2 regions of the Kitasatospora sp. NPDC004289 genome follow, and region 2 is predicted to be linked to the other one. Evidence: predicted binding sites of a transcription regulator. Region 2 holds the regulator's gene; the other holds the start of a gene.
What was found. The regulator HspR, encoded in region 2, represses chaperone genes until heat shock. The targets are predictions, from matches to a motif close to TTGAGNNNNNNNNNCTCAA.

Region 1 (4,624 bases), on a different contig from region 2:
GCTCGCGACGCTGCTCTCGCAGGCGGTGGTGCTGGTGGTCGTCGCGGCCGGGCGGTTGGACGGCGCGGCGCTCGACGGCCTGGACATCGGTGTGAGCTACGGCGTGTTGGCGTCCCTCGGGGCGCTCGCCGGTCTTCTCGCGCTCCCCGGGCGTCTGTGCGCGCTGGGTGCGGCCGGCGCCCTGATCGGTCATCAACTCCTGGACGACGCCGACCTCGTGACCGGTGTCGGCCACCCGGCGGCCCTGCTCGTGGGCGTCGCCCTCTGGCCCTGGCTGCGCCGCACCACCGGCCCGGGGCACCTCGCCCTGCGGCGGCTGGAGCCCTCGGAGGCCTGAGCCCGGGGCCGGCGGACGTGGCTGCGCCACCGGGGGGATGCGAGCGTGGCTGCGCCACCGGGGGCGCGAGGAACTGCGCGCGGGGGAACGGCACCGCCTGCAACTGGCTCGCGTGTCCCGATCTCACGCTGGTCCGCCTTCCGTTCTCGCGCAGTTCCCCGCGCCCCCGGAGGGGTGGCCACTCGCGTTGGGGGCGGCGGAGCGTGCAACTGGCTCGTGTGCCCCGATCTGGCGGTGGGTCGCCTTCCGTTCTCGCGCAGTTCCTCGCGCCCCTGCGGGGGGCGGCCGCTGGCCTCAGGGGAGCTGGTGGTGGCGGGCGAGTTCGGCGAAGACGGGGCCGGTGGCGGCGGAGAGGCGGACGGGGCCGCGGGTGGCGGTGGCGCAGTCGCCGTCGGGGGTCTCCAGGAGGGTGGGTGGGCTCCAGGGGCCGGGGAGGGCGGCGCAGGCGGCCAGCAGGGCGGCGCGGACGTCCGTGGTGTCGAGCCAGGTGGGCCGGACCACGGCGGTGGGTCCGTGCGGGGCGCGGCCGGTGGTGACGGTGGCGTCGGGGGCGAGGGCGTCGACCAGTTCGCGGGCGAGCCGCTCGGCCAGGGCGGTGGCCGACGGGTCGTCGGGGTCCGCGGACCCGACGGTGACCAGCAGCCAGAGCGAGAGGTGGTCGATCAGCTCGCGGACGGCGTCCGCCGTCGTCGCCCCGGCCGGGCCGGGCTGCTCCGGCGCGGCCGGGTCGCGGCCCAGCTCGGCGTAGAGCAGTGGCCGCCCGTCGGCGTCGTCGAGCCGGGCGAAGGGTTCGCCGTCCCAGACCTCCAGGCCGGCCAGGTCGAGGCCGAGCTCGGCGGCCGGCCCCGCCAGGACGGTGCGCAGGGCCTGCTCGGTGGTGCCGCCCGGGTGCGGGGCGGCGAGCAGCAGCCCGTCCGCGTCCTCGGCGAGGGCCCGGTTGCGGAGGGCGGCGGGAAGCCTGCGGGGCTCCGGGAGGTTGACCCGGATGCCGAACTCGGTGGGCTGGATATCCACGTCCGGCACTCTGGCGCACCGCCCCCGCCTGGGGCAATGCCCTGATCGCTCAGAGCGAACAAGCTCCGGGGAACATTGGCGGCTCACCGAACCTTAGTCAGGTCAACTCAACTTCACTGACTGGGGAGAGATCATGGCATCGACGTCCACTCCGCTCACCCTGCCCGTGCTCCCCCTCGACGACGAGGTCGTGCTCCCCGGCATGGTGGTCCCGCTGGACCTGAAGGACTCCGAGGTCCGCGCCGTCGTGGACGCCGCCCGGGCCGCCGTCTCCGGCGGGGCCAAGCCGCAGGTGCTGCTGGTGCCGCGGCTGGACGGCACCTACGCCTCGGTCGGCACGCTGGCCACCGTCGAGCAGGTCGGCCGGCTCTCGGACGGGGACCCGGCGGCGCTGGTCCGCGCGGTCCGACGGGTCCGGATCGGTGCCGGGACGACCGGCCCCGGTGCGGCGCTCTGGGTGGAGACCAGCACCTTCCACGAGTCGGACGCCGGGCTGCCGGTGGCCGGCCGGGCCGCCGAGCTGGTGAAGGAGTACAAGGCGCTCTCCACCCACTGGCTGCGCAAGCGCGGCGCCTGGCAGGTGGTCGACCGGGTCTCGCAGATCGACAAGGTCGGCGAGCTGGCGGACAACATCGGGTACGCCCCCTTCGTCACCGCCGAGCAGAAGCTCAAGGTGCTGCTGGAGTCCGACCAGCTGGCCCGTCTGGAGTACGCGCTGGTCCTGCTCCGCGAGCACCTCGCGGAGGAGGAGGTCAACGACACCATCCGCAAGGACGTCGAGGAGGGCGTGGCCAAGCAGCAGAAGGAGTTCCTGCTGCGCCGTCAGCTGGAGGCGGTCCGCAAGGAGCTCGCCGAGCTGAACGGGGACCCGGCCGACGAGGAGGGCGACTACCGGGCCCGGGTCGAGGCGGCCGAGCTGCCGGAGAAGGTCCGGGAGGCCGCGCTCAAGGAGGTCGACAAGCTGGAGCGCTCCTCCGACCAGTCGCCCGAGGGCTCCTGGATCCGCACCTGGCTGGACACCGTCCTCGAACTGCCGTGGAACGTGCGGACGGAGGACTCCTACGACATCAACGCCGCCCGCGCGGTACTGGACGCGGACCACGCGGGCCTGGCGGACGTGAAGGACCGGATCGTGGAGTACCTGGCCGTGCGCAAGCGGCGCGCGGACCAGGGGTTGGGCCAGATCGGCGGCCGGCGCGGCGGTGCGGTGCTGGCCCTGGTCGGGCCGCCCGGCGTCGGCAAGACCTCGCTCGGCGAGTCGGTCGCCCGGGCCATGGGCCGGGAGTTCGTCCGGGTGGCGCTCGGCGGCGTGCGGGACGAGGCGGAGATCCGCGGGCACCGGCGCACCTACGTCGGCGCGCTGCCCGGCCGGATCGTCCGGGCGATCAAGGAGGCCGGGTCGATGAACCCGGTGGTCCTGCTGGACGAGATCGACAAGGTCGGCTCCGACTACCGGGGCGACCCGGCGGCCGCCCTGCTGGAGGTGCTCGACCCGGCGCAGAACCACACCTTCCGCGACCACTACCTGGAGGTCGAGCTCGACCTCTCCGACGTGGTCTTCCTGGCCACCGCCAACGTGCTGGAGTCCATCCCCGAGCCGCTGCTCGACCGGATGGAGCTGGTCCGCCTGGACGGCTACACCGAGGACGAGAAGGTCACCATCGCCCGCGACCACCTGCTGCCCCGTCAGCTGGAGCGGGCCGGCCTCAGGCCCGAGGACGTGACCGTCGGCGAGGACGCGCTGCGCAAGCTCGCGGGGGAGTACACCCGTGAGGCGGGCGTGCGCACCCTGGAGCGCTCGGTGGCCCGGATCCTGCGGAAAGTCGCGGCCGAAGCCGAGCTTGGGGCGCGAGAGCTCCCCGCCGCCATCGGAGCCGAGGACCTGCGGGCGCTGATCGGCCGGCCGCACCACACCCCGGAGGCGGCCCAGGAGCCGGCCGAGCGGCGCACCGCCGTCCCCGGCGTGTCCACCGGCCTCGCCGTCACCGGCGCCGGCGGCGACGTCCTCTACATCGAGGCCTCGCTTGCCGATCCGGAGACCGGCTCCACCGGCCTCACCCTGACGGGCCAGCTGGGCGACGTGATGAAGGAGTCCGCGCACATCGCGCTCTCCTACCTGCGCTCGCGAGGCGCCGAGCTGGAGCTGCCGGTCACCGGGCTGCGGGAGCGCGGCATCCACCTGCACGTCCCGGCGGGCGCCGTCCCCAAGGACGGCCCGAGCGCCGGCATCACCATGACCACGGCGCTGGCCTCGCTGCTCTCCGGGCGGAGGGTCCGCCCCGAGGTCGCGATGACGGGTGAGGTCTCGCTGACCGGGCGGGTGCTGCCGGTCGGCGGCATCAAGCAGAAGCTGCTGGCGGCCGACCGGGCCGGGATCACCACGGTGATCATCTCCAAGCGGAACGAGCCCGACCTGGACGACCTGCCGGCCGAGGTGCTGGAGCGGCTCACCGTGCACACGGTCTCGGACGTGCGGGAGGTGCTGGAGCTGGCGTTGGAGCCGGCGGCGGTGCCGGTCGCGGCCTGAGGGTGCGTCGGGCCCAGCAGGGTGGCCGTTTTGCCCTGCCGGGCCCGACGCACGTGCAACTGGCTGTGCTGCCCTCAGTTGAGGTGAGGGTCTTCCGCTTCGCGCAGTTCCTCGCGCCCCTGGTTGCCCCTGGCGGGGCACCAGGGGCGCGGCCCGTACCGTGAGACGGGTCTTGTGTGACGGTCCGTCAGCACGGCAGGATCCCCCGCATGGACCGCCACACGCACCTGAGCCGTCGACTCGCCGTCGACCTGGCCCGTGCGTCCTCGGCCATCTGTCACCGCGCGCGCTGATCCGCGCGGTGCCCTCCCGCCCGGCCGATCGCCGGGCTCCTCTCACGTCCCACCGGGCGGAGTGCACCCCTGTCGTGCCCCTCCTCCCGGAAACGGACTCCCATGCGCCTGCGCACCCGCGCCGCCGTGCTCGTCACCGCCGCGCTGCTGCTCTCCGCCCAAGCCCCGGCCCACGCGGCCGCCGAGCCGTACGCCCCGCTCCCGCCGGCCAACCCGTACGCGGGCCCGCCCGGGACCGCGACCATGCACGGCGACACCGGTTCCTCGGACGCCACCCCGCTGCCCGGCCCGGGCGCGGGCAGCATCGGCTCGCACCGGACGGCGCTGGCCTCGGCCTGCCCGACCGTGCTGGTCGGCGCCGACGGCCTCCCGGTGGCCCTGTGCACCGAGATCTTCGGCCGGGCCCCCACCGTCCACCTGCTCGACCCGTCCGACGGCCGCTCGCTGACCGAG
Region 2 (4,624 bases):
TCGAGCTGTCCTCGTCCTCCGAGACCTCGATCAACCTGCCCTACATCACCGCCTCGGCCGAGGGCCCGCTGCACCTGGACGAGAAGCTCACCCGGGCCCAGTTCCAGCAGCTGACCGCGGACCTGCTGGAGCGCTGCAAGACCCCGTTCCAGAACGTCATCAAGGACGCCGGCATCAGCCTGTCCGAGATCGACCACGTGGTCCTGGTCGGCGGCTCCACCCGCATGCCGGCCGTCGCCGAGCTCGTCCGCGAGCTGACCGGCGGCAAGGAGGCCAACAAGGGCGTCAACCCGGACGAGGTCGTCGCCATCGGCGCCTCGCTCCAGGCCGGTGTCCTCAAGGGCGAGGTCAAGGACGTCCTGCTGCTCGACGTCACCCCGCTGTCCCTCGGCATCGAGACCAAGGGCGGCATCATGACCAAGCTGATCGAGCGCAACACCACGATCCCGACCAAGCGCTCCGAGATCTTCACCACGGCCGAGGACAACCAGCCGTCGGTCCAGATCCAGGTCTACCAGGGCGAGCGCGAGATCGCGGCGTACAACAAGAAGCTCGGCATGTTCGAGCTGACCGGCCTGCCGCCGGCCCCCCGCGGCCTGCCCCAGATCGAGGTCACCTTCGACATCGACGCCAACGGCATCATGCACGTCGGTGCCAAGGACCTGGGCACCGGCAAGGAGCAGAAGATGACCGTCACCGGCGGCTCCGCGCTGCCGAAGGACGACATCGAGCGCATGATGCGCGAAGCCGAGCAGTACGCGGAGGAGGACACCAAGCGCCGCGAGGCCGTGGAGACGCGGAACCAGGGCGAGCAGCTCGTCTACTCCACCGAGAAGTTCATCGCGGACAACACCGACAAGCTCCCGGCCGACGTCAAGACCGAGGTCGAGACCGCCATCGGCGAGCTCAAGGAAGCCCTCAAGGGCGAGGACATCGCGGCCATCCGCGAGGCGACCGAGAAGGTCTCCACCACCGCCCAGAAGCTCGGCGCCGCGCTGTACGCGCAGAACGACGCCGCGGGTGCCGCTCCGGCCGGTGACGCCGGTGCGGCCGGCGCCAAGGACGACGACGTCGTCGACGCCGAGATCGTGGACGACGAGAAGCCCAAGGGCGGTGCGTCGGCATGACGGAGAAGCCGCAGGGCACCGAGCCCGGCGACGACTCCGCCGCCGCCGAGGAGGCCGTCCTGAAGGCGGCCGAGGAGGCCGTCGCGGGTGGTGACGAACTCGCCACCGCGAAGCGGGAGTTGGCCGAGCGCACCGGCGACCTCCAGCGCCTCCAGGCGGAGTACCAGAACTACCGCAAGCGGGTCGAGCGCGACCGTCTGACGGTCCGTGAGATCGCGGTCTCCAACATCCTGGAGGCCCTGATCCCGGTGCTGGACGACATCGGCCGGGCCCGCGAGCACGGTGAGGTCACCGGCGGGTTCAAGTCCGTCTCCGACAGCCTGGAGACGGTCGTGGCCAAGCTCGGGCTGCAGCAGTTCGGCAAGGAGGGCGAGCCCTTCGACCCGACGCTGCACGAGGCGCTGATGCACAGCTACTCCTCGGACGTCACCGAGGACACCTGCGTGCAGATCCTCCAGCCCGGCTACCGGATCGGCGAGCGGATCATCCGCCCGGCGATGGTGGCCGTGGCGGAGCCCCAGCCGGGCACCCAGACCACCGCCGCCGCGGATGCCGACTCGTCGGACTCCGACAAGGCCGACGGTGCCTCGGAGAGCTGACACGGCACGCACTGCGGAGTCGTCCGTCGTCCTGGACGACGGGCGGCTCCGCAGTGCCGTATCCCCGACCGACCCAGTACGGAACAGCCACGGGAGGTGGCGGCAGCCATGAGCGCGAAGGACTACGTGGAGAAGGACTACTACAAGGTCCTCGGCGTGCCCAAGGACGCCACCACCGCGGAGATCAAGAAGACGTACCGCAAGCTCGCCCGCGAGTTCCACCCGGACGCCAACAAGGGTGACGCCAAGGCCGAGGAGAAGTTCAAGGACATCTCCGAGGCGTACGACGTCCTCTCCGACGACAAGCGCCGCAAGGAGTACGACGAGGCGCGCAGCCTCTTCGGCAGCGGCGGCTTCCGGGCCGGCGGCCCGCAGGGCGGCGGCTTCGACTTCGGCGACCTGTTCGGCGGGGCGCAGGGCGGCGGCGGGGGCGGGGTCGGCGACCTCTTCGGCGGCCTGTTCAACCGCGGCCCCCGGCAGCCCCAGCCGCGCCGCGGCGCGGACGTCGAGACCGAGGTGACGCTGGCCTTCGAGGAGGCCGTGGACGGCGCCACCGTGCCGCTGCGGATGACCAGCCAGGCCGCCTGCCGGGCCTGCTCCGGCACCGGCGCCAAGGCCGGCACCACCCCCCGGGTCTGCCCGACCTGCGTCGGCGCGGGCACCGTCAGCCGCGGCCAGGGCGCCTTCGCGCTCTCCGAGCCCTGCCGGGACTGCAAGGGCCGCGGCATGCTGGTCGACGACCCCTGCACGGTCTGCCACGGCAGCGGGCGGGCCTCCTCGGCCCGCACCATGCAGGTGCGCATCCCGGCCGGGGTCCAGGACTCGCAGCGGATCAGGCTCAAGGGCAAGGGAGCCCAGGGCGAGCGGGGCGGCCAGCCCGGCGACCTCTACGTCACCGTGCACGTGGACGCCCACCCGGTGTTCGGCCGCAAGGCGGACAACCTGACCGTCACCGTGCCGGTCACCTTCCCCGAAGCCGCGCTGGGCGGCACCATCGAGGTGCCCACCCTGAACGGCCCCTCGGTGAAGCTCAAACTCCCGGCCGGGAGCGCCAACGGCCTCACCCTGCGGGCCCGCGGCAAGGGCGCCACCCGCAAGGACGGCACCCGCGGCGACCTGCTGGTCACCGTGGAGGTCGTGGTCCCCAAGCACCTGGACGACGAGGCCCTCGCCGCCCTGGAGCAGTACCGCGAGGCCACCGCCTCGGACGACCCGCGAGCCGCCCTGTTCAAGGCGGCAGAGGGAGCGTGATGACCAGATGAGCCCGACCCCTCCCATCGGCCCCGGCCTCGGCGAAGGCCTGCCCGGCGGCGCCCGCCCCCGGGCTCATTACGTCCTGACCGAGGAGACCCCGGTCTACGTGATCTCGGTCGCGGCCGAGCTCTCCGGTCTGCACCCGCAGACCCTGCGCCAGTACGACCGCCTCGGCCTGGTCTGCCCCGACCGCACCGCCGGCCGCGGCCGCCGCTACTCGGCGCGGGACATCCAGCAGCTGCGCGAGGTCCAGCGCCTCTCCCAGGACGAGGGCATCAACCTGGCCGGCATCAAGCGGATCATCGAGCTGGAGAACCAGGTCGCCGCCCTGCAGGCCAAGGTCGGCGAGATGGTCGACGCCCTGGAGGGCGCGGCCGCCGCGCTCCAGCAGCGGGAGGCCGCCGTGCACGCCTCCTACCGCCGCGACCTGGTCCCCTACCAGCAGGTCCAGCAGTCCAGCGCCCTGGTGGTGTGGCGCCCGAAGCGGTAGCCCCTGTTCCGTCGGAGCCGTTGGTACCCCTCCCTTCCGAGGGGTACCAACGGCTCGCCGGGTAGTGAGAGAGTGCTGATCGGCAAGTCGGCCCAAGGGACGGGACTATCGGCGATCGGCCTCGAAGGCGCTGGACTTGCCGCCTAAAATCCTGACCAGACGGAAGCTGGACACGATCGGGTCGATGGCGAGGAGTCACAGATGAGTGGTCGGGCGCAGCTCGGTGCCACTTCAGGTGGTGCAGCCACACTTTCCCAGGAGGCGCGCGCCCTCTATCTGAAGATCGTGGCGGAAAACGGCCAGCTGCCCGAGAGCTCGGGCGAATCGGATGCCGCACCGCTTCGCGAGCTGGTGGACATCGGCCTTCTGGTGGCGGATGTCGACGTGCCGGGCACCTTCATCGCGGTCGACCCGACCCAGCTTTCCCTGGGATTGAGCAGCACATGGCAACGCCAGGCACTCGATCTGCTCTCCCGCGCCGTTTCCCTGCCCAATGAGCTGCAGGAATTGGCCCAGGCCTTCCACTCCCCGACCCAGGCCGGGGGCTCGGTCGAATACGTCCGAGGGAAAGTGCTCATCAATCAGAAGCTGAATCAGTACAGCGCCGCCGGAATGGAGGAGGCCCTCGCGCTGCAGCCCGGCGGGCCCCGGCCCCCCGAGCTCCTGGACGCGATGATCAAGCGTGATCTGGAGAGCCTGGGCCGCGGCACGCAGATGCGCACGATCTACCACGCCAGCACCCGGTACCACCAACCGACCAGGGACTACGTGTCGGCGCTCGCCAAGGTGGGCGGCCAGTACCGGACGCTCGACGAGCCGTACACCCGGCTGATCGTGATAGACCGGCGGCTCGCCGTCATACCCGTGGCGGACGACATGAGCCTGGCCGCGTTCATCCACGAGCCGGCCATCGCCAACTACCTCGCCGAAGAGGTCTTCGAGCCGAGCTGGAGCCGCGCGCTCGATTTCGACGGGGACCGGGCCGTGCCGCAGCAGGTCGTGTCCAGGCTCCGCCAGACGATCATCGACCTGCTCCTCGCCGGCACCAACCACCGCGTCATCGCGAAGCGGTTGGGCATCAGCGAGCGCACCCTCGCCCGCCACATCGCCGAGATGCGGGAGGACTACAACGTCGACTCCCTGTTCCAGCTCGG

Region 1: a site for HspR is predicted at 1,444-1,462, ahead of lon (endopeptidase La). Genes of this name have one in related genera too.

The regions. Positions count from the first base shown of each region.
Region 1 is NZ_JBSGEL010000044.1:56,518-61,141, reverse strand. Features, by position in the region: gene ACWEPF_RS26565 (rhomboid-like protein) at 1-337, shown strand, start outside; gene ACWEPF_RS26560 (hypothetical protein) at 632-1,351, opposite strand; gene lon (endopeptidase La) at 1,485-3,878, shown strand; gene ACWEPF_RS26550 (hypothetical protein) at 4,274-4,624, shown strand, end outside.
Region 2 is NZ_JBSGEL010000002.1:169,853-174,476, forward strand. Features, by position in the region: gene dnaK (molecular chaperone DnaK) at 1-1,127, shown strand, start outside; gene grpE (nucleotide exchange factor GrpE) at 1,124-1,726, shown strand; gene dnaJ (molecular chaperone DnaJ) at 1,835-2,977, shown strand; gene ACWEPF_RS02260 (heat shock protein transcriptional repressor HspR) at 2,985-3,470, shown strand; gene ACWEPF_RS02265 (helix-turn-helix domain-containing protein) at 3,672-4,624, shown strand, end outside.